Regions from separate parts of the Methylomonas sp. MK1 genome, predicted to be linked through region 1. Evidence: predicted binding sites of a transcription regulator. Region 1 holds the regulator's gene; each other region holds the start of a gene.
What was found. Region 1 encodes HrcA, which represses chaperone genes, less so after heat shock. Its sites were predicted from a motif close to TNTTAGCACTCNNNNNNNNNGAGTGCTAANA; they were not measured.

Region 1 (8,091 bases):
GGTAAGGGCGAGTCGAGTATTTACTCAGCCTTTATTCAGGACGAAATTTGGCTGCGTAAAAACGTAATTGCTCATCTGGGTGTGCGTTATGACGACTGGTCCACATCAGGCTCCATCGTACAAAAGGCCACGGTCACTTCGACAGGTACTACCACTAACCTGACGCAAAGTTACAGCGAGCGTTCAGTGTCGCAATTTAATCCCAAATTTAGTTTGACCTGGTTGCCGGCAGATGGCTACAAGCTGTTTGCTTCAACAGGTTGGGCATTTCGTCCACCCACCAACTCGGATTTGTATTCGACATCGCAAACGGCTAGCGGCAGTGTTTTTACCTTGACGCAAGCGGGGCCAGATTTAAAACCAGAGACCATGTATTCATGGGAAGTTGGCGGAGAGGCAACCCCCATTGAGGGCACAACTATTGCCGCCACCTATTTTCATCACTACATTTCTGATTTGATTTACCGTAAAGATACGACGTTAAGCGCAACCAATCGGCTCCAAGAACGGCAAAATGCTGGTGAAGCTGAGGTTGAAGGCGTGGAGGCCAAATTAAGGCAGAAATTGTATTGGGACTGGCTGCACTTTACGGGAACCTATACTTTAAACGACTCGATAATTACCAAGAACGAGGCGAATCCGCTTTCTGTCGGCAAGCAGATGGTGTTATTGCCGGAGACAATGTTCAGTGGCGGGTTGGATGTCAAATATGAGCAATGGAGCGGTGGCATTATTGGACGCTATGTTAGCCAGCAATATACGAACGACCAAAACCTGGATCAGGTGACCAACGTTCCCGGCAGTTATGACCCTTATTTTCTGGTCGATACCCGTATCGCCTATCAGGCGACGAAAAATATCGATCTGTCGTTTTCGGTAAACAATCTATTGGACCGGGAATATTCCTCTTTTTACCAACAAGCCGGCCGCACGGTTTATGGGGAAGTGTCTTACAGCTTCTAATGTGAGTGAATGTTGTTCCCGCCGCAACCAGCTCCGGATATTCCCAAACCGAGTATCCGGAGTAATGGCTATTTGCAGGTTATAGCGCTCGCTTAGCGTGCACAGTTCACAAAAATTGGCGATGTAAGCGCTGGCTTTGCCGTCTTCATCTGTTCTTAATCTTTTCCTAATCAAGACTTAAACATTGCTCTCTAGAATCAACTCATAGATGAATTATTCTCGATAAAGGGGATTTATGTTTAGAGTGGCAAGTGTCGTTGTAATTAGTCTGTTGGTTTCGCCGTTAGCGATGGCTGATGGGCATGGGCGAGGTCATCACAAACATCACCACCATGACCGGTACGTCGAGGTCGAGCGGGTGTATGTACCGGAGCGGGTTGTGCAATACGTCCCGGCACCGCCGCCTGCACCGCGCTACGACAGTAACGACCAACGATCTACTCAGGGCTTGGTAGGCGGCGCGTTAGGCAGTGTAGCGGGTTACGAAATGAGTAGAGGCGATCCGTTGGGAGCCGGCATCGGTGCCGCCGCGGGCGCTTGGATCGGCAACAGTATGAGTCGTTAATAGGCTACCGCCAATTAATTAACCGGCTTTGAATTTTTGGATGCTCATGCGACAGGAGGACAAAATGAGAATAAAAAATGGTAAAAAATATCAACAAGAGCAATACAGTAGAGTGGAAAAGTTATTGAATGTATTGTTGTTTTTTGTCGTTGTCTATTACAGCTACTATGTGTTGTCTTTCTCCCAAATGGGCGCTTGAGATTACTGGCAGTAGCGGTTTATTGTCAGTCTGCGTTCCCTTTATACAGTCCGGATAAGCAAACGCTAGATCAAATCAAAACCCTGCAAGGTGCAAGACTTGCAGGGTTTTTTATTGCCCGTTGTTGGACAATATCGAAGATGTGTCTAATAAATTGCAGTTCCGGAAAAACTGCCCGTCTATCAGTTCTTGATAAGATTGATGTTTCGGAGATTCAATCCCAGCCCTTGAATGCGCTGGCTGTGCTTAGTTTATTGATTACCTGTTCAAGCCGTTGACAATGCTGAACCCAGCTGATAGCTTTGCTGTCTGGCACTCACCAATATCGAGTGCTAACGGAATTTGGGGGATGACGTGGCTGGCGGACAAGATTTAAACGAAAGATCGCTGTATTTATTGAAAACCTTGGTTGAGCGGTATATCCAGGACGGCCAGCCTGTTGGTTCGCGATTGTTGTCTAAAGATCCGCAACTAAAGCTTAGTCCTGCCAGTATTCGCAATGTGATGGCGGATCTGGAAGAAATGGGCTTGATCCATTCCCCGCACACCTCCGCTGGCCGAGTGCCAACCGTGAGTGGCTACCGTTTGTTCGTCGACAGTTTGTTAACGGTCAAGCCTTTGGCATCCAGCGAGTTGGATCAACTGCAACATGGCTTGAAAGGAGAGGCGGATAAGGCTAGCGACGTGTTGAGCAAGGCCTCTAAATTGCTGTCGGACGTGACGAGGATGGCCGGCGTGGTGACTTTGCCCCGCAGAGAAAGCGTCACCTTGCGGCACATCGAATTTCTGCCGATGTCCAACACCCGGGTGTTGGTGATTTTCGTCACCGACGACCAGGAAGTGCACAACAAAATCATTCATACCCACAAGCAATTCAGTCCTGCGGAATTACAACAGGCTGCCAACTATTTGAATTCGGTTTATTCCGGCCGCAGCTTGGCGAAAATTCGCGATTTGATCGTGCGGGAGATGGAGCACGATCAGCGGCAGGTCAATCAAGGCATGATGGACGCGGTGAACATGGCGCAGCTCACCTTCAGCGAACAACCCAACGACGATTATGTATTAAGCGGCGAAACCAACCTAATGGGTTTTTCCGAGTTGTCGGACATGGAGCGTCTTAAACAGTTGTTCGAAGCTTTTAGCCAAAAGCGTGGCGTCATCCATTTATTGGATCAGTGTCTACAGGCCGAAGGTGTGCAGATTTTTATCGGTGAAGAATCCGGCTATAGCGCATTCGATCATTGTAGCTTGGTGACGGCGCCTTATTCAGTGAATGACGAAGTGGTTGGGGTGTTGGGTGTGATTGGACCGACCCGCATGGCTTACGAAAAAGTGATTCCGTTCGTGGATGTGACGGCAAAATTATTGGGCGCGGCCTTGAATCCCAAATAAATGGCCCTATCGTTAGGCCAACAAAAAAATTTAGAACCATGGAGTAAGTAATGAGTCATCAGCAATCTAGCCACGAACCACAATCGGATAGCGATTTGATCGCCGAAGTCTTGGAGCAAACCAAGCCAATGGACACCGACGAACAGCCAGCCGAAGTGTCTGGTACCAGCGCCGCAGTCACTGTGGAAGCCTTGCAGGAACAATTGGAACAAGCCCAACAACAGGCTGCCGCCAATCTGGATAAAGCCATCCGCACCATGGCCGAGATGGAAAATTTAAAAAAACGCGTGCAAAAAGACTTGGACGACGAACGCAAATACGGTCTGGCGAAATTTGCGAAAGAATTGCTGAGTGTTTTGGATAGTCTGGAATTAGGCCTGCAAGCGGCGAACGGCGATAGCCCGGAAATAGTGAAATTGCGCGAAGGCAGCGAATTGACCATCAAACAATTCGAGTCGGTATTTGCCAAGTTTAATATCGAAACCGTCGACCCCATCGGTCAAGTGTTCAATCCGGAATTGCACCAGGCCATGGTGATGCAACCCAGCGCCACCGCCCAACCCAATACCGTGTTAAACGTCTTCCAAAAAGGTTATGTATTGAACGGCCGTTTATTGCGCCCTGCCATGGTGGTGGTGGCCAAAGCCGACGATAAACCAGCCGATAGCGCAAAAATCGATGAGCAGGCTTGAAATTAAGACGATCAACCGCATATCGCTAACAACTTTTTAATTTATTACCAAATCAAGTCTGGAGAATATCAATGGGCAAAATGATCGGCATCGATTTAGGAACCACTAACTCCTGCGTAGCAGTCCTGGAAAACGGCACCGCGCGGGTTATCGAAAACAGCGAAGGCGCGCGCACCACGCCTTCCATTATCGCTTTCACCGGCGACAACGAAGTATTGGTCGGTCAATCGGCTAAACGTCAGGCGGTCACCAACCCTGAAAATACCTTGTTCGCGATCAAACGCTTGATCGGCCGCCGTTTTAAAGAAGACGCGGTACAAAAAGACATCAAAATGGTGCCTTATAAAATTATGGAAGCCAACAACGGTGACGCTTGGGTGGAATGTCACGGTAAAAAAATGGCGCCGCCAGAAGTATCGTCACGGGTGCTGATGAAGCTGAAAAAAGACGCGGAAGCGTTTTTGGGCGAAGAAGTCACAGAAGCGGTTATCACCGTGCCTGCGTACTTTAACGACTCGCAACGTCAAGCGACTAAAGACGCCGGACGTATCGCTGGTTTGGACGTCAAACGTATTATCAACGAGCCGACTGCGGCCGCGTTGGCGTTCGGTATGGACAAACCAAAAGGCGACACCACCATCGCTGTTTACGATTTGGGCGGCGGAACCTTCGATATTTCCATTATCGAAATTGCCGAAATCGAAGGTGAACACCAATTCGAAGTATTAGCCACCAACGGCGATACTTTCCTGGGTGGTGAAGACTTTGACTTGCGCATAATCGATTTCCTGGCTGGAGAATTCAAACGCGACAGCGGCATTGATTTGCACAACGATCCATTGGCGTTGCAACGTCTGAAAGAAGCGGCAGAAAAAGCCAAAATTGAGCTGTCATCAGCGGAACAAACCGACATTAACCTGCCTTACATCACGGCCGATGCGTCAGGTCCGAAGCACTTGAATGTGAAACTGACTCGCGCCAAACTCGAGTCCCTGGTTGACGAACTGATCGAACGGACCAAAGGTCCTTGCTTGCAAGCGATTAAAGATGCCGGTATTTCGACATCTAAAATCAACGATGTAATTCTGGTGGGCGGTCAAACCCGGATGCCGAAAGTGCAAGCCTTCGTCAAAGAACTTTTCGGCAAAGAGCCACGCAAAGACGTTAACCCTGATGAAGCGGTAGCTCTGGGTGCGGCAATTCAAGCCGGCGTATTGGGCGGCGACGTCAAAGACGTATTGTTGCTGGACGTTACGCCACTGTCTTTGGGTATCGAAACCCTGGGCGGCGTGATGACCAAATTGATCGAGAAAAACACCACGATCCCAACCAATGCGTCGCAAACCTTCTCGACTGCGGACGACAACCAAACTGCGGTCACCGTGCACGTGTTGCAAGGTGAGCGGGAAGTTGCTGCGGGTAATAAATCTTTGGGTCGTTTTGACTTGCAGGACATTCCGCCAGCGCCGCGCGGCATTCCGCAAATCGAAGTGTCGTTCGACATCGACGCCAACGGTATCTTGAACGTATCGGCGAAAGACAAAGCCACCGGCAAGAAACAATCCATTGTGATTAAAGCCTCCAGTGGTTTGTCGGATGACGAAGTCGAACGCATGATCAAGGATGCCGAAGCGCACGCGGACGAAGACCGCAAACTGAAAGAACTGGTGTCGGCACGTAACTCGGCGGAAGGCATGATCCACGCCACCGAAAAATCCCTGAAGGAATTGGGCGACCAAGTCGGCGGCGACGAAAAATCGGCTATCGAATCGGCGATTAGAGATCTGCAAGCAGTGCTCAAATCTGACGATAAAGATGCGATTGAAGCGAAAACCCATGCCTTGACCGAGCTGTCCGGCAAATTAGCCGAGCGCGTTTACGCACAGAAAGGTGCTGAAGGCGGTGCTGAGGCCGGACATGCCGCAGGCGCTGCGGAAGCTGCCGCGGAGCATGATCACAATGTGGTCGATGCCGAATTTGAAGAAGTTAAGGACGATAAAAAGTAAAGACTATACCCGTTCTCCTCTCCACGGCGGAGAGGGGTGAGGCGAAGGTGTATGCTATGCTGGTATCATCCCTCATTCCTTTAATTCAACACCTACTTATAACCGCCGGTTAGCGCCGGCGGTTTTTCTCGTTATGGCAAAAGAAGACTTTTACAAACTGCTGGAACTGGATCGCAACGCGAGCGAAGCCGAGATCAAGAAGAGCTATCGCAAGATGGCGATGAAATTTCATCCCGACAGAAATAAGGACAATCCGGAAGAGGCGGAGAAGAAATTCAAGCTGGTTAAGGAAGCATACGAGATTTTGTCCGACCCCAAAAAGCGTGCGGCTTACGATCAATTTGGGCATGCCGGTGTCGATTCGTCGATGGGCGGCGGTCGAGGTGGATTTAGCGGGGCGGAGAATTTTAGCGATATCTTCGGCGACGTGTTTGGGGATATTTTCGGAGGCGGTCGGCAGCAGCGCAGCAGCGTGCAACGCGGTGCCGATTTGCGCTACAACCTTGAACTGACCCTGGAAGAAGCGGTGGGCGGTACTGAAGCGACCGTCAAAGTGCCGGTATTGGTGGCTTGCGTTGAGTGTAACGGCAGCGGCGCTAAAAAGGGCAGCAGCCCGGTCACCTGTAATACCTGTCATGGTCACGGCCAAGTCAGGATGCAACAAGGTTTTTTCTCGGTACAACAAACCTGTCCGACTTGTCGGGGTACCGGCAAACAAATCAAGGATCCTTGCCCGAAATGTTACGGCCAAGGCCGCGTGCAGGAAACCAAGACTTTAAACGTCAAAGTCCCGGCCGGTGTCGATACCGGTGACCGGATTCGTTTGGCTGGAGAGGGCGAAGCCGGTGCGAACGGCGGGCCAGCGGGGGACTTGTATGTACAGGTGCAGGTCAAGGATCATCCGATCTTCACCCGCGATGGTGCGAATCTTTACTGCGAAGTGCCAATCAGTTTCCCGATGGCCTGTTTGGGTGGCGAGTTGGAAGTACCTACGCTCGACGGCAAGGTGATGTTGAAAATTCCGCCGGAAACCCAAACCGGACGCATGTTCCGTTTGCGCGGTAAAGGCGTGAAACCGGTCAGGGGCGGCGCGGTCGGCGACCTGTTGTGCAAAGTGCAACTGGAAACACCGGTGCATCTGACCAAAGATCAAAAAGCCATGATCGAGAAGTTGGGCGAATCCTTATCCGGCGGCGGCAAACACCACAGTCCGCAAGAGCATGGCTGGATGGATGGTGTTAAAAACTTCTTCGATAAATTAACAGGCTAACTCATGGTAAGGATCGCGGTAGTTGGCGCTTCCGGGCGTATGGGCTTATGTCTGCTGAAAGCTGCGCTGTCGGCGGAAAGCGCCGAGTTAACGGTAGCGGTATCCCGTCCGGATAGTTTGGCAATCGGCAAGGATGCCGGCGAACTGGCCGGTGTGGCGGCGGCTGGTATTAAAGTCGGCGATGATCTGGTAGCACTGGCGGACCAATTTGATGTATTGATCGACTTTACCCGACCCGACGCGTCGATGGATTACATAGAAATCTGTCGGCAAGCTGGCAAGAAAATAGTAATCGGCACTACCGGTTACAGCGATGCGCAAAAAGCCGCGATTGCCGAGGCTGCCAAGGATGTCGCAATTGTCATCGCGCCAAATTTCAGTGTCGGCGTCAATCTGTCTTTAAAGTTGCTGGAGATGACCGCCAAGGTGATGGGCGATTACACTGACATCGAAGTGATTGAGGCGCATCACAGGCACAAAGTCGATGCGCCGTCCGGTACCGCGTTGCGGATGGGCGAGGTAGTCGCCGCTGCGTTGGGACGCGATCTGAAAGACTGCGCCATCTACGGTCGTGAAGGCGATACAGGTGCTCGCGACCGCAAAACCATCGGCTTTTCCACCATCCGGGCCGGCGATATAGTCGGCGAGCACACCGTGATGTTTGCCGACGAAGGCGAGCGGGTGGAAATTACCCATAAAGCCACCAGCCGCATGACCTTCGCCAACGGTGCGGTAAGAGCAGCAACGTGGCTGGCTGACAAACAGAACGGCCTGTTCGATATGCAGGATGTACTGGGTTTGAAAGGCTAAGCCGCCCCAAACCCAGCCTACAGACCAGTGAATCAGGTAAGTCTTATATTCGTAGAGGCGTTACCTCGCCAGTCAGTTTATAATGCCAGTAATCCGCAATAACCTGAGCATGATCGAAAGCCAGCAGGCTTGGCAGATTGTCAAAATTGAACAGTCCGTAGTTTTTCGCATCGTCCGCAGCCATTGGCGTA
Region 2 (8,091 bases), on a different contig from region 1:
CCTGAGTATAAGCTTGGACGGTAGGTACAGCATTGAGGATCTCGCCGGCCAACGCTGAGGCATCGGCAATCTTATCCTGCGATTCCCGCGACAGCTTTTTTACTTTCCGGCCCATAGCCAAAATCGGTAAGGTCAGCAAGATCATCAGACCCAATATCAGCGAGAACAGATGCAGACTGGTCACCGCCAGCATAATCATGCCGCCGACAAACTGGAATAAACTGCGCAACCCCATGGATATCGAACTACCTACCACGGTCTGGATCAGCGTGGTATCGCCGGTCAGTCGGGACAACACTTCCCCGGTTTGCAAGGTTTCGAAGAACTGCGGCGACTGGGCCAACACCCGCTCGTAAACCGCGCTGCGCAAATCCGCCGTCACCCGTTCGCCAACCCAACTGACCGTGTAATAGCGTGCGGCTATAGTCACAGCCCACAGGCAGGCTAAGCCAAATAGAGCAAGAAAGTGGCCATCCATGCTCAGCGAACCCAACAAACCGCCTTGCTCAGCCTGTCGCTGACCAAAACCAAAATCGATAATGTCGCGGAACGCCAAAGGCACTAACAAAATCGTCGCCGAGCCCAGGCACAAAAGGCAAAAAGCCAGAAACATACGGCCTCGATAGGGACGAATAAACGGCCAAAGCGCCTTCAAGGTCGATATTTTGCGGGTGGGATCGATGTGTTTAGACTTGGGAGCTGGCATGCCAGTACCTCTTGGATGGAGGGGGTTTTGACGAAATATAAGACGTCAAAAATAAAAAACCCGCTAAGCCTTGCGGCTTAGCGGGTTTTTAAAATTTCTTTGACTACCATAAAAGGTAGATGGTACCGAGGGTCGGAATCGAACCGACACTCCTTTCGGAACCGGATTTTGAATCCGGCGCGTCTACCAGTTTCACCACCCCGGCAAAGAAAGCAGCATTATACTGAGTTTTTCAGAAATGCCAAACATTATTTTACGCCACCAAGCTCACCGCTGCTTTCAGCTTTTTCATGGCATTTTGTTCCAATTGCCTGATGCGCTCGGCCGAGACTTGATAACGATCCGCCAATTCGTGCAAAGTGGCTTTGTCTTCCACCAGCCAGCGGCTAGCCAGAATATCGCGGCTTCTGTCGTCCAAACCGGCCATGGCATCCATCAGTAATTCTTCCTTACGGTCTTCCCAGTCGCTGTTTTCCAACAATAAAGCCGGATCGGCACCGTGCTGTTCCAGATAAGCGATAGGCGCTTGCGCATGATCTTCGCTGTCGTCGCCACTCGGCTCAAGCCCTACATCGCGACCATCCAAACGCCGTTCCATTTCGTAAACGGTTTTAACATCGACATCCAGATTTTCCGCAATCGCTTCCGCGTCGTCTTGCGATAGGTAGCTCAAGTCCTTTTTGAATTTACGCAGATTAAAAAACAGTTTGCGCTGCGCTTTAGTGGTAGCGACTTTAACAATGCGCCAGTTTTTGATCACATATTCGTGGATTTCAGCTTTGATCCAATGTACGGCAAAAGACACCAGACGCACGCCCATGTCCGGGTCGAAACGTTTTACCGCTTTCATCAAGCCGATGTTGCCTTCCTGCACAATGTCCGCCAATGGCAAGCCATAACCCGCATAGCCTCTGGCCACATGCGCCACAAAACGCAGATTAGACATCACCAGCTCGCGCGCGGCGTTCAGATCGCCTTCATCCCGGTAACGCAACGCCAGGTCTTGCTCCTGCTCAACGCTGAGTTTGGGCATTTGAGATATCAGGCTTAAATAAGAATCAAACGTCCCAACCGATAAATTGATCGGTAAAGCCAAGCTATTGTTCATATCACCCTCGTTTCCGGTGGAATAAATTAACGATGACCAAATTCTAGCACTCGATCAACAAGAGTGCTAATAATTTAGTAAAAATCATTTAATACAGTTAGTTACACTGAATTTTTGGTCAATTGAAAGGCAAAACCCACAAAAGATGCCGCCTTTACGAATTCCGGCCAAACTCGTTAAAATGGCGACTGACCCGATATTCGCCGCCCACCTCATAAATAACCACAGCCATTTACTCGAACATGTCAGCTTCCGATAGCCCAGTTTCATCCAACTTTATCAGACACATCATTGCCGCCGATCTGGCCGCCAACAAAAACAACGGCAAAGTCGCCACCCGCTTTCCTCCCGAGCCCAATGGTTACCTGCACATCGGTCATGCCAAATCGATTTGCCTCAATTTCACGCTGGCCGCCGAAAACAACGGCACTTGCAATTTGCGCTTCGACGACACTAACCCGGAAAAAGAAAGCGTCGAATACATGGAAGCCATCGAACGCGATGTGCAATGGTTAGGGTTTAAGTGGGCCGGCAAATACCACGCCTCCGATTATTTTGAGCAGCTTTACGCCTATGCGGTGCAATTGATTCAGCAGGGCGACGCCTATGTCGACAGCTCTACCCCAGAACAAATGCGCGCCGACCGCGGCACCTTGACCGAACCCGGCAAGGAAAGCCCGGACCGCAGCCGTTCCATCGACGAAAACCTGGATTTGTTTACTCGCATGCGTGCCGGCGAATTCGCTGACGGCCAATATGTATTGCGCGCCAAAATCGATATGGCCTCGCCTAACATTAATATGCGCGACCCGACCATTTACCGCATCCGCCGCGTGCATCATCAACGCACCGGCGACGCCTGGTGTCTGTACCCGATGTACGACTACACCCATTGCATTTCCGACGCATTGGAAGGCATCACGCACTCGATCTGTACCTTGGAGTTCGAAGATCACCGCCCACTCTACGACTGGGTGCTGGACAAATTGCAAACCCCTTGCCATCCGCAACAAATTGAATTCGCGCGCCTACAATTGGAATACACCATCGTCAGCAAGCGCAAACTGTTGCAATTGGTTACCGAAAAACACGTCAATGGCTGGGACGACCCACGCATGCCGACCATTTCCGGCCTACGCCGGGCCGGCTTTACCCCGGAAGCTATCCGGGATTTCTGCGAGCGCATAGGCGTTACCAAAAACGATTCCTGGATCGAAATGGGTGTGTTGGAAAACTGCATCCGGGAAGATTTAAATGAACGCGCGCCCAGAGCGATGGCTGTTTTAAGACCCTTACAAGTGGTGATCACCAATTGGGAAGACGGCAAAACCGAAACCTATCAAATCGCCAACCATCCGCAAAAGCCGGAAATGGGCAGCCGTGAAGTCAGCTTTTCCAAAACCATCCTGATCGAACAAGACGATTTCATGGAAAACCCACCCAAAGACTTCAAACGCTTGGTCGAAGGCGGCGAAGTCAGACTGCGCGGTTCCTATGTCATTAAATGCGACGAAGTCATTAAAGACGGTGCCGGCAATGTCATTGAACTGCATTGTACTTACGACCCCGCCACCTTGGGCAAAAATCCGGAAGGCCGTAAAGTCAAAGGAGTGATCCATTGGGTATCCGAGCAACACGCCATCCCCGCTGAATTGCGTTTATATGACCGCTTGTTCAGCCACCCCAACCCCGACACCTTGGACAACTTCCTGGACGGCATCAATCCCAATTCGTTGGAAGTATTGAGCGATTGCCGAGTGGAAGCTAGTTTAGTCAACGCCACACCGGATACTCGTTATCAGTTCGAGCGCACCGGCTATTTTTGCCTGGACTACGCCGACAGCACGCCGGAAAAACTGGTGTTTAACCGCACCGTGACCTTGCGCGATAGTTGGGCAAAGTAGCCGCAAAATCGACCATGGCCGCGCTGCAACCATTAGCTAGCCATCTTCAAACCCAAACCGGCCAATCTTTACATAACCACCGCCTGAGCAGCGTCGGTGGTGGCGACATTAATAGCGCCTACCGACTGCAAGCCGCCAACATCGACTGGTTTATCAAATTAAACCGCGGGGACTTGGCGGCTATGTTTGTTGCCGAAGCGGCCGGTTTACGCGAGTTGGCAGGCATAGGCGCGGTGCGCGTACCAAAAGTAATTTGCTTTGGTGAGTTTCAACAACACGCTTATCTGGTATTGGAATTTATCGAATTGGGCTCATTACAGAACCGCAGCGCCAGCCTATTCGGCCAACAACTCGCCGCACTGCACCAAAGCCCGCAAGCCTATTTCGGCTGGCCCATCGATAACACCATTGGCTCCACCCCACAACACAACGCCGGACACGAAGATTGGGTAAGTTTTTGGCAGCAGCAACGCCTGGGCAAACAATTGCAGTTTGCCGCCGCCAATGGTTATCGCGGCTCACTGCAAACTCAAGGGGAAAAACTGCTGGAAAGAATAGGCGATTTTTTCAGCGACTACCGCCCGTACCCATCCTTACTACACGGCGATTTATGGGGCGGCAACGCTGCCGCAGATAAGCAAGGGCAACCGATAATCTTCGACCCGGCCTGCTATTACGGCGACCGCGAAGCGGATCTGGCCATGACGGAATTATTCGGCGGTTTCAGCCGCGATTTTTATGCGGCGCATCAAGCCGAATATCCGCTGGACAGTGGCTACAAAACCCGCAAAACCCTTTACAACCTTTACCACATTCTCAACCATCTAAACCTGTTTGGCAGCGGCTACTTAAACCAGGCCAACAGCATGATCGGCCAGCTATTGGCAGAATTGAACTAATCAATCCTGCCGCCTTGCCACACAGCAAAAATAGTCAGTAATCCGTTACTCCAATATCGGTATCACCATTCTTCGCCAGCCTCACTACCACCCACGAACAGACGATAGGCTGGATTACCCGTCTCGTCATGATACGCCAGCCCCACACTCGACAAACATTGTTCGAAACGCCCACGCTGCTCGCCGTCGATCTGCAAGCCCATCAAGACCTTGCCAAAGGCTGCGCCATGATTGCGGTAATGAAACAGACTAATATTCCACTGACTACCCAGCGACAGCAAAAACTTCAGCAGCGCGCCAGGACGCTCAGGAAACTGGATGCTGTAGACGCTTTCTTTTAATTCGAACGGCGCATGACCGCCGACCATATAGCGGATGTGATCCTTGGCCAGTTCGTTGCCGGTCATATCGGTCACCGGAAAACCGTCTTCAACCAGTTGCTCGATCAGATGCTGGCGGTCGTTTTCCGCGCCGCTGCTGCTGATACCGACAAACACTTGCGCCATGCGCGCATCGAAATAGCGGTAATTGAATTCGGTGATGCTGCGCTTGCCGATGACTTTGCAAAATCTTAAAAAGCTGCCCGGCACTTCCGGTATTTCTACCGCCAGCAGAATTTCTCTATGCTCGCCTACCAAGGTGCGCTCGGCAACGTAACGCAAGCGGTCGAAATTGATATTAGCGCCGCTGTCGATGGCGATCAGCGTGTGTTGCTGCAGATGCTGTTGTTCGGCGTATTTTTTCAAACCCGCCACCGCCAACGCGCCAGCCGGCTCGGCGACCGAGCGGGTGTCGTCGAAGATGTCCTTGATGGCCGCGCAAATCTCGTCGGTACTGACGGTAATCACCTGATCGACGTACTGCCGGGCGATGCGAAAAGGTTCCTCGCCAATCTGCTTCACCGCCACGCCATCAGCGAACAAACCGACTTGTTCCAATATCACGCGCTGACCGGCGCGTAAGGCTTGATTCAAACAATCGGCGTCGTCCGGCTCCACCGCGATGACTTTAATATCCGGGCGCACGAATTTGACGTAAGCGGCAATGCCAGCCACTAGTCCGCCGCCGCCGACCGGCACGAAAATCGCGTGAATATCGCCGGTATGCTGCCGCAGGATTTCCATGCCAACGGTGCCCTGCCCGGCTATCACGTCCGGGTCGTCGTAAGGATGGATGAAGATCATACCTTTTTCGGCGACCAACTCCATCGCGTGGGCGTAAGCATCGTCGTAAGAATCGCCATGCAGCACAATTTTCGCACCGCGCGCCTTGACCGATTTGATCTTGATTTCCGGCGTGGTTTTAGGCATCACAATCAAGGCTTTGATCCCCAATTTTTTGGCCGCCAAGGCCACACCTTGGGCATGATTGCCGGCAGACGCGGCGATAACGCCGTGAGCGGTTTGTTGCGGTGTCAGCGAGGCAATCTTGTTATAGGCGCCGCGCAATTTGAACGAGAACACCGGCTGTAAATCTTCGCGTTTTAGATAGACCTTGTTGTTGGTTTTCTCCGACAGCGTAGCGGCAAAATCCAGCGGGGTTTCCTCGGCAACGTCGTAGACTTTTGCCCGCAATATTTTTTCTATGTATGTCTGCATTATTGTCCTCGGCAACTGCTGGCGCAATTGCCGTCCATGCTTAAGTCCTGGGGCTGTTTAGGCGAAGCTGCCTGGAGCCGTGTCGGCGTAAAAACTGCTGAGAGATCAGCGTCAATCGGTTATTATCCCATACAATGACGGGTTAAACGCCGTGTCAGATTTATAAGAGCAATCCATCAGGACCATCACCATGACTCAAGACGAATTAAAAAAACAAGTCGCTCAGGCTGCCCTGCAATATTTGAAAAACGTGCCCATCATCGGCATGGGAACCGGCTCCACCGTCACCCATTTAATCAATCTGTTGGCCGACTGCGATTTCAAAAGAGACATCGAAGGCGCGGTATCCAGCTCGGCTAAAACCACCGAACACTTACAATCCATCGGCATTCGCGTCATCGACCTGAATCAATCCGGCGATCTGGATATTTATGTGGACGGCGCGGATGAAGTTACCCCACATAAAAAAATGTTGAAAGGCGGCGGCGGCGCATTGACCCGCGAGAAAATCATCGCCGGCGCCAGCAAAAAATTTGTCTGCATCGTCGACGAAAGCAAATGCGTGGATGTGATGGGCAAGTTTCCGTTACCGGTTGAAGTATTACCGTTATCGCGCAGCTTCGTGGCCCGGCAATTGGCTAAACTGGGCGGCCAACCCGAATTGCGCATGAACAAGGACACCGGCGTTAGCTATATCACCGACAACGCTTGCGAGATTCTGGATGTGCATAACTTGAGCATTCTGGATCCAGTCGAATTAGAAAAAACCATTAACAATATCCCCGGCGTGATCACCAACGGTCTGTTTGCGATCCGTGCCGCAGATGTGGTGTTGGTAGGTAAAGGTAGCGAAGTGATTACTTACTAAACCGCTTATTGCGACAGGTTGTCCAGCGCGACGACCTTAATCGCCGAAAAGCCGGCAGCGCCCTACCCGTCTAGCCTTGCCGGCTTTTCTCCATTAAATTTCTGGCTGCCCAGGCCGTTGAACTCTACAATATCCGCCCATCGCAGCCGCCGGCTGCTCTGCTTTTGCAACACTTCTCAGAGTATTTAGGAACTACCATGTCTGACATTGAAATTGCCCAACAGGCAAGCATGCGCCCGATTATTGATTTGGCCGACGAAAAATTCGGCATTCCCGCCGAACATCTGGACCCTTACGGTCACTACAAAGCCAAAATTTCCCTGGAATATGTCAACAGCTTGAGCGATAAATCCGACGGCAAACTGATTTTAGTCACCGCGATCAGCCCCACCCCTGCCGGCGAAGGTAAAACTACCACCACCGTGGGCTTGGGCGATGCTTTGAACCGCCTAGGCAAAAAAACCATTATCTGCCTGCGCGAGCCTTCATTAGGCCCCTGCTTCGGTGTAAAAGGCGGCGCGGCCGGCGGCGGTTACGCGCAAGTGGTGCCTATGGAAGACATCAATCTGCATTTTACTGGCGACTTTCATGCCATCGGCGTGGCGCACAATTTATTGTCCGCGTTGATCGACAACCATATCAATCACGGCAACAAACTGGACATCGACCCGCGCCGCATCCAATGGAAGCGGGTGATCGATATGAACGACCGGGCGTTGCGCAGAATCACTATCGGCCAGGGTGGGCCCGCTAATGGCTATTTGCGCGAAGACGGTTTCGACATCGTCGTCGCCTCGGAAGTAATGGCGATTCTATGCCTGGCCACCAGCCGCGCTGACTTAAAAGAACGTTTGGGCCGTATCGTCATAGGCTATAAATCCGATAAAGTCACGCCGGTTTACGCCAGCGATCTGAAAGCTCACGGCGCAATGGCGGCCATCTTAAAAGATGCGATCAAACCGAATCTAGTGCAAACGCTGGAAAACAATCTGGCGATTATCCACGGCG
Region 3 (8,091 bases), 690 kb from region 1:
GGATTGATGCCGCTGGTGGCGACTATGGCAGAATGGTTTCGCAAACCGATTTATCGTGGCTGCGCGTTTATCAATACTGTTGCCGAATTAGGTGGTGTATTACCCGATGTGCTGGACATCTGCCAACAGCACAAACAGGATATGGTGCGGGTGATTGCCGAGCTATTGCCGGATGGCCCAAACCGGCAGCAGTTGGCAAATGCGGCTGCGGTTGCGATCGACGGCGCCATAGTCAAAGCGCAGTTGGAATCACAAGATGCGCTGGATAAGCAGTCCCTAACAAGCTTGGAGACGCTATTGGCAGCGCTCGACGCGTTTGCCGGATCAATGTCGCCTGAAACGCCGAACGATTAGCTTTTCCAGCCCTATCGCCGCGTAAATGACTACGCTAACCCCCAAAATCAACAGCCACTCGTCACGCCCGATTGCCGCGCTACCGAACAAGGCCTGCATCGGTGGCCAGTAGGTAAACAGTAGTTGCAGCAAGGTCATGCTAACCACGCCAAAAATCAGCCATAGATTGGAAAATACGCCGACGCGGAACATCGAATAATTTAGCGAGCGGCAGTTGAATAGATAAAACAAGGAACCGAATACAAACACGTTGACCGCTACGGTGCGGGCTTTGGCCAGGGTTTCGTTGTGCGATAGTTCCCATTCGAACAGGCCGAACGCGCCGGCTAGCAATAAAAAGCCGACCAGACAGATACGAAACATCAGGTGTTTGGTCAAGATCGGTTGTTTGCGGTTACGCGGCTTACGCAGCATCAAGCCTGGTTCCTTGGGTTCGAAAGCCAGCATCAAGCCCAGTAACACCGCAGTGGTCATATTGATCCACAGAATTTGCAGGGGTGTGATCGGCAGGGCGACATTGGCGAATACGGCGGCAGTAATCACCAGACCCTCGCCGAGATTGGTCGGCAAGGTCCAGGCGATGAATTTCACCAGATTGTCGAACACGCCGCGACCTTCCTCTACCGCCGCTTCTATGGTAGCGAAGTGGTCGTCAGTCAATACCATGGCTGCGGCTTCTTTGGCGACTTCGGTGCCGCCCATGCCCATCGCCACGCCGATGTTGGCTTGCCGCAGTGCCGGGGCATCGTTGACGCCGTCCCCGGTCATGGCTACCACGTGACCGTTGGCTTGCAGCGCTTGCACCAATTGCAATTTTTGCTCCGGCGCGATGCGGGCGAATACATCGCAGTCCTTGACGTGTTTGCGATAGTCGGCCTCGCTGTAGTTTTGCAGTTCGGCGCCGCTGATTACGCGTTCGGTGTGGCGCATACTCAGCTGCTTGGCGATGGCCAGCGCGGTGACTGGGTGGTCGCCGGTGATCATTTTCACCGAGATACCGGCCTTATAACAGGCGGCAATGGCTCTGGCAGCCTCGGGGCGGGGCGGGTCGATCATGGCTTGCAAGCCCAGAAAAGTCAGGCCGCCACCCACTTCGCGGTGTTCAACGGCATCGTCATTGTGCTCTGCACGTGCAAAGGCCAGGACTCTCAAGCCTTGTGCGGCAAACGCTTCGGCTTGTTGGTTCAGGCGGTCTTTATCCAGCGGCACCAATTGCATGTCGGCGGCAAAGGCCTTGTCGCAGCGCTGTAACAGGCTTTCCAGGGAACCTTTCAAATAAATATGCCGGGCATCCTCGGCTAGATCGTGGTGCAAGGTTGCCATGAATTGGTGTTCCGATTCGAAAGGAATCGCGTCCAGACGCGGATGATCGCCGCTGACGCTGGCTTGATGCAGACCGGCTTTGTGGGCGGCTACCAACAAGGCGGCTTCGGTAGGATCGCCTTCGATACGCCAGCTGTCGGCGTCGGCGATTAATCGGGCGTCGTTGCAAAGCAGTCCGGCTTTTAGACATTCCAATAATGTCGGTTTTTGGGTTGGGTTGACCGCTTGTCTATTACTGCTGAATTCGCCGTCCGGCGTGTAGCCGCTGCCGCTGACCTCGAATACTTCACCGCCGGCCTGCACGAATTGCACGGTCATTTGGTTTTGCGTCAAGGTGCCGGTCTTGTCCGAACAGATCACCGTGGTACTGCCCAGTGTTTCCACCGCCGGCAGTTTGCGAATGATGGCATTGCGCTTGGCCATCCGCGAGACGCCGATAGCCAGGGTAATGGTCAACGCGGCCGGCAGGCCTTCCGGGATGGCGCCAACTGCCAGCGCCACCGAAGCCATGAACATATTCAGCATGGTTTCGCCGCGCCAAACACCCACCGCAAAGGTTACCGCCGCGCAGCCGACGATGACCCAGAGCAACAATTGACTGAATTGGCTCATTTTTAGGGTTAGCGGCGTTTCCAGTGGTTCGGCGCTGCCGATCAGCTTGTTGATGCGGCCAATCTCGGTGTTGTCGCCGGTGCTGACGACTACGGCCAGCCCGCTGCCGTAACTGACCAGTGTCGAGGAATACGCCATATTGGCGCGATCAGCCAATAACGTAGCTGAGGGCAGGGTTTGCGCCTGTTTTTCCACGGGTACAGATTCGCCGGTGAGTGCGGACTCGTCGATTTTCAGTTCGCGGCTTTGCAACAGGCGCAAATCCGCCGGTACCTTGTCGCCGGATTGCAGGAACACCAAGTCGCCGGGCACTAATTCCGCGGCGGCGATACTCCGGCGTTTGCCGTCGCGCAGGACATTGCTGCTGATGTTCAAGGTCTGCGCCAGCGCGTTAATGGCTTTGAGGGCGTTGGCTTCCTGGATGAAGCCGATCACAGCATTGATGATGACGACGCCGAAGATTACGCTGCTGTCGGTCCATTCCTCTAGGAACGCGGTGGTGGCAGCGGAGAACAGCAGGATGTAGATCAAGGGCTGATGAAATTGCGCCAGTAATAAAAGCAAGGGGCCTTTACCACGGCGAGCAGTCAGACGGTTTGCGCCTTTTGCCGCTAGGCGTTTTTGCGCTTCTCCATCACTCAGGCCTTGCCCCAGTTCTACGCCAAAATGCGTTAATACAGTTTCCGGCGTTTGGCTGTGCCAGTCGGCTTTAGGGTAATTGTCCATATGCTCAGATTGATGGTTGAAAACGGCGTTGGCGTAGTTGGCCCAGGGGCAAATAGGTCAGTGGCTAAACCCATGAATTGACAAACAGTATTTTGTACTTGTTCCCTAAAAGGTATGGGGTTATAGTCCATACCCGAGGTCTATGATCTCATTCTAAATTAAAATAAAAACAAATAGTTGGAGGTATTTATGGGCGGAGTTATCGAATTAATGGTGTTGATGTTGATTATTGCCATCTTCGCTTTCGCACCGTTAGGGTATTTCATTTACATGTATACCATGAAGAATGGCGAGCCGTTTGGCGACATCGAGCCGCACGGCGATAGCGATTCGGCGCTATTGAGAAATGTCAGTAAAGCCATTCTGATGGTTAAAGGCAAGCTGGGTAAAAATTAAATTAGCGCTTTTGTTCGTCAGTCATAGAAAGCCGGGGCCAGCCCGGCTTTTTTGTGCGGATTAGCTTATTTCGAGCCGCAGCTTGGGCAATTTGGGTTTTTCTTCAAGCGCATGCTGTGCCATTCCATACTCAGTCCGTCCAGCAACAGTAAGCGGCCCGTCAATGTGCTGCCGGTGTTGACTATCAACTTTATCGTTTCCAAGGCCTGGATGCTGCCGACGATGCCGGTGATCGGCGCTATCACGCCGTTTCTGGCGCAATTTTGCAATTCCTCGCCGTCGCTTTGATAGAGGCAGTTATAGCACGGGCTATCGTTTAACCCCGGCGTAAACACGCTGACTTGACCCTCGAAGCGGATCGCCGCGCCAGATACCAATGGAGTTTGTTGGTCGACGCAAGCCTTATTGATGGCAAAGCGGGTGGTGAAGTTATCGCTGCAATCCAGCACCACATCAGCATCCGCCACTTCTACAAGTAGCTGTTCGCCGGCTAATCGCTGTTTGCGAGCAAATACTTTTACGCCAGGATTAATTTTTTCCAGAGTCTGTTGGGTTGAAATAACTTTATCCAACCCTATATCGGCTGTGCTGTGAGCAATCTGGCGTTGCAAATTGGTCAAATCGACCTGATCGTCGTCGTAAACGGTGATCTGGCCGATACCCGCCGCGGCCAGATACATAGAGGCAGGTGAGCCTAAACCACCAGCGCCTACTATTAACACTTTGGCATCGAGTAGTTTTTGCTGACCGGCAATATCGATTTGCGGCAGCATGATTTGCCGGCTGTAACGGAGTAATTGTTCGTCGTTCATGGTTTGCAGAGGTTGGGTGAGGCGCAGATGATGCCAAAGAGCTTGACAGAGTGCAAAAGCCGGATATTATTAGCACTCGTTGCTAGAGAGTGCTAATAAACTTGAGGCCGCTTAAAAGCTCGCTTCTTCCGTAAGGGGTAGCTGTTTTTTAAATAGCTTTATTAAGTTTTTAACCTTTAACTTTATCTACATTAAGGAGACATTGATGAAAATTCGTCCGTTACATGACCGTATCGTCGTAAAACGCGTTGAAGAAGAAACCAAAACCGCTGGTGGCATCGTGCTGCCCGGTTCAGCTGCAGAAAAACCAAGCGAAGGCGAAGTTCTGGCAGTCGGTTCAGGTAAACCGTTAGATAACGGCCAAGTGCGTGCCCTGGAAGTTAAAGTTGGCGACAGAGTGTTGTTCGGCAAATATTCCGGCACCGAAGTTAAAGTCGATGGCGAGCAATACATCGTCATGCGCGAAGAAGACATCATGGGTGTTTTGGGTTAATCCCAATTCGTTCGACACACTCTTTTTCAATTTAACCAATATCTCAGGAATAAGAAATGGCAGCAAAAGACGTAAAATTTGGTGGCGACGCTCGTGCACTGATGGTGCAAGGCGTTAACGTTCTGGCTAACGCAGTAAAAGTTACTTTGGGTCCTAAAGGCCGTAACGCTGTGTTGGATAAAAGCTTTGGCGCGCCAACCATCACCAAAGACGGTGTATCGGTTGCGAAAGAAATCGAATTGAAAGACAAATTCGAAAACATGGGCGCGCAAATGGTTAAAGAAGTTGCTTCTAAAACTTCTGATGTAGCCGGCGACGGTACTACAACTGCGACCGTTTTGGCTCAAGCCATTGTTAACGAAGGTTTGAAATCAGTCGCAGCGGGTATGAACCCAATGGACTTGAAACGCGGTATTGACTTAGCTGTTACTGCAGCGGTTGCAGCGATTCAAAACGCCTCAACACCTTGCACAGACAACAAAGCTATCGCCCAAGTAGGCACCATCTCCGCAAACTCTGACGAGTCTGTCGGTAGAATCATCGCCGAAGCGATGGAAAAAGTCGGTAAAGAAGGTGTTATCACCGTTGAAGAAGGCACCGGTCTGGAAAACGATCTGGATGTGGTTGAAGGTATGCAGTTCGACCGCGGCTACCTGTCTCCATACTTCATCAACAAACAAGAAAGCATGAGCGTAGAACTGGACGACCCGTTTGTTCTGCTTTACGACAAAAAAATCTCCAACATCCGCGAATTGTTACCGATTCTGGAAGGCGTAGCTAAATCAGGCCGTTCCTTGTTGATCATTTCCGAAGATGTTGAAGGCGAAGCCTTGGCAACTCTGGTTGTTAACAACATGCGCGGCATCGTTAAAGTCGCCGCGGTTAAAGCTCCAGGCTTCGGCGACCGTCGTAAAGCCATGCTGGAAGACATCGCGGTTCTGACCGGTGGTGTGGTGATCTCTGAAGAAGTCGGTCTGTCTTTGGAAAAAGCCGACATCAGCCAATTGGGTACTGCAAAACGTGTCCAAATCAACAAAGAAAACACCACCATCATCGACGGTGCTGGTAACGAAGATCAAATCAAAGGCCGTGTTGCGCAAATCCGTGCCCAAGCCGACGAAGCGACTTCCGATTACGACCGTGAAAAACTGCAAGAGCGTTTGGCCAAACTGGCTGGCGGCGTAGCGGTTATCAAAGTCGGTGCTGCGACCGAAGTGGAAATGAAAGAGAAGAAAGCTCGCGTTGAAGACGCGCTGCATTCAACTCGCGCTGCGGTTGAAGAAGGTGTGGTGGCCGGTGGCGGTACCGCGCTGATCCGTGCATTGTCTGCGCTGGAAGGCCTGAAAGGCATCAACCACGACCAAGACGTAGGTGTCAGCATCCTGCGCCGGGCGATGGAAGAGCCTTTGCGTCAAATCGTCAGCAATGCTGGTGACGAAGCCTCTGTGGTCTTAAACGAAGTCAAAAAAGGCACCGGTAACTTCGGTTACAACGCCGCAACCGGCGAATACGGCGACATGATCGCAATGGGTATTTTGGACCCTGCGAAAGTAACCCGTTCCGCCTTGCAAAATGCAGCATCGGTTGCCGGTTTGATGATCACTACCGAAGTAATGATTGCCGATGCGCCAGCCGACAACAAAGCCCCTGCAATGCCTGATATGGGCGGCATGGGCGGTATGGGCGGCATGATGTAATCGCCGTTCGGCCTCGGCCAGAAAACCCCGGTTGCCGCGAGGTGCCGGGGTTTTTTATTGCCTAGCGCTTTTGGTGTGGAACGTTTTACGATGTATTGCCATGCAATAGATTGATTTTTGCTGCGAAACATTCGATAACGGTATCAGGAAATTATTCTCAGCTCGAAGCTATTAACCATGACCAACGATTTTTCGATTCTGATTGCCGACGACAATGAAATCAATCTATGGCTATTGCGCGAGCAGTTGGAATACTGGACGACGAATATCACGTCGGCAAAAGACGGGCGGGAGGCCTGGCAATTATTGCAACAACGCCGCTACGACTTCATCTTCCTGGATGTAAATATGCCGTTTTTGAGTGGTTTCGATGTCGCCGTAAATTTGCGCGGCACCGAAAACTACAATCGGCAAACGCCGGCAGTCGCCGTCACGGCTCACGCGCAAAATCAGCAGCAGGAACGGGCAATTGCAGCCGGGTTTAACGAATGTCTGGTCAAGCCGGTCCGCCTTTACCAGTTGGAGCAATTGCTGGTGCGTTGGCGGCAACATGAGCCAGTGAATGCCGAGTATTATGCCGGGCAACTTTTGCGTAAAGCCCAAGATAATAAGCAATTGAGCCAAGTCATGATGGTCAAATTATTTGAGCAGTTGCCGGGATTAATACTTGAGATCGAGCGGGCCGTGGACAATGGCTTACTGCAACAGGCTTGGGAGTTGAACCATAAACTGCATGGCACCTTTTGTTTTTACGATTTTGCCGACTGCCTGGCGGTCGTCGAGAACTTGCAAAAAGCATTGGCACAAGCCGACGCAGAGTTGGCGCGCCAGCGCTTTAGTACGATGAAAATTAAGCTGGTTCGGCTTTTGGATAACCAGGATCAAGTTCTGAAATATCTGGGTGACGATGGTTGCATACTATGACCAAGGTGAATCTGGCGTGGTTCTAACTTGGCCACTTTTAGCGACTGCCGCGCTTTCCAGTTCGACGCGCCCGCGCAAATGATGCAAACTGCACCCTATATTGCAAAGTAAAGACAAGGTAGCTTTTATGAATACAGACCCCTGCACTTACGTCATTTTCGGTGCTACCGGCAATTTGGCGCGATTGAAGCTGATGCCCGGTTTCTATCATCTGGAGCTGGAAAAAAAACTGCCGGAAGGTACGCGTATCCTGGCGGTGGGCCGCCGTCCCTGGGATCGAGCGACTTGGCTGGCAGAAGTGAAGACCTTACTGCTAGAACAGGCAAATACGCCTTTGGACGAGGCCGTATTCAACCGTTTTGCCGAAAGGCTGGATTATCATCGCGGCGATCTCGATCAGCCGGAATGCTATAAAACCCTGGCGGAAACCCTAAACGCTCAGCCGCGATTTTCCCGCAATATGGCCTTCTATCTCGCCATCGGTCCCAGCGATTTCGGCAACGTCATCGAGTCCTTGAGCCAGGTGGAACTGCTGAACGAAGAATATGGCTGGCGACGCGTGGTGATCGAAAAACCGTTCGGTTACGATCTGGAAAGTGCGCAGGCCTTGCAAAAACGCCTCAGCCGGTACTTGAGCGAAGACCAGATTTACCGCATCGACCATTATCTGGGTAAAGGTATGGTGCAGAACGTATTGGTGTTTCGTTTCGCCAATGTCATGTTGGAACCCTTATGGAATCGAAATTACATCGAT

Region 2: rpoH (RNA polymerase sigma factor RpoH) is a predicted target of HrcA. The motif match lies at 1,856-1,886, and genes of this name have one in related genera.
Region 3: groES (co-chaperone GroES) is a predicted target of HrcA. The motif match lies at 4,291-4,321, and genes of this name have one in related genera.

Annotation. Positions count from the first base shown of each region.
Region 1 covers NZ_AQOV01000002.1:969,725-977,815, forward strand. Annotated here, with positions in the region: gene G006_RS0121240 (TonB-dependent receptor) at 1-963, shown strand, start outside; gene G006_RS0121245 (glycine zipper 2TM domain-containing protein) at 1,199-1,528, shown strand; gene hrcA (heat-inducible transcriptional repressor HrcA) at 2,082-3,122, shown strand; gene grpE (nucleotide exchange factor GrpE) at 3,173-3,814, shown strand; gene dnaK (molecular chaperone DnaK) at 3,886-5,820, shown strand; gene dnaJ (molecular chaperone DnaJ) at 5,954-7,090, shown strand; gene dapB (4-hydroxy-tetrahydrodipicolinate reductase) at 7,094-7,900, shown strand; gene G006_RS0121280 (NUDIX domain-containing protein) at 7,944-8,091, opposite strand, start outside.
Region 2 covers NZ_AQOV01000001.1:490,943-499,033, forward strand. Annotated here, with positions in the region: gene G006_RS0102085 (ABC transporter transmembrane domain-containing protein) at 1-706, opposite strand, end outside; tRNA gene G006_RS0102090 (tRNA-Leu) at 827-911, opposite strand; gene rpoH (RNA polymerase sigma factor RpoH) at 960-1,814, opposite strand; gene G006_RS0102100 (glutamine--tRNA ligase/YqeY domain fusion protein) at 2,057-3,718, shown strand; gene G006_RS0102105 (fructosamine kinase family protein) at 3,733-4,617, shown strand; gene ilvA (threonine ammonia-lyase, biosynthetic) at 4,680-6,215, opposite strand; gene rpiA (ribose-5-phosphate isomerase RpiA) at 6,406-7,083, shown strand; gene G006_RS0102120 (formate--tetrahydrofolate ligase) at 7,281-8,091, shown strand, end outside.
Region 3 covers NZ_AQOV01000002.1:274,997-283,087, forward strand. Annotated here, with positions in the region: gene G006_RS0118155 (TetR/AcrR family transcriptional regulator) at 1-354, shown strand, start outside; gene G006_RS0118160 (cation-transporting P-type ATPase) at 325-3,015, opposite strand; gene G006_RS0118165 (hypothetical protein) at 3,205-3,411, shown strand; gene G006_RS0118170 (HesA/MoeB/ThiF family protein) at 3,477-4,223, opposite strand; gene groES (co-chaperone GroES) at 4,429-4,716, shown strand; gene groL (chaperonin GroEL) at 4,773-6,413, shown strand; gene G006_RS0118185 (response regulator) at 6,591-7,337, shown strand; gene zwf (glucose-6-phosphate dehydrogenase) at 7,465-8,091, shown strand, end outside.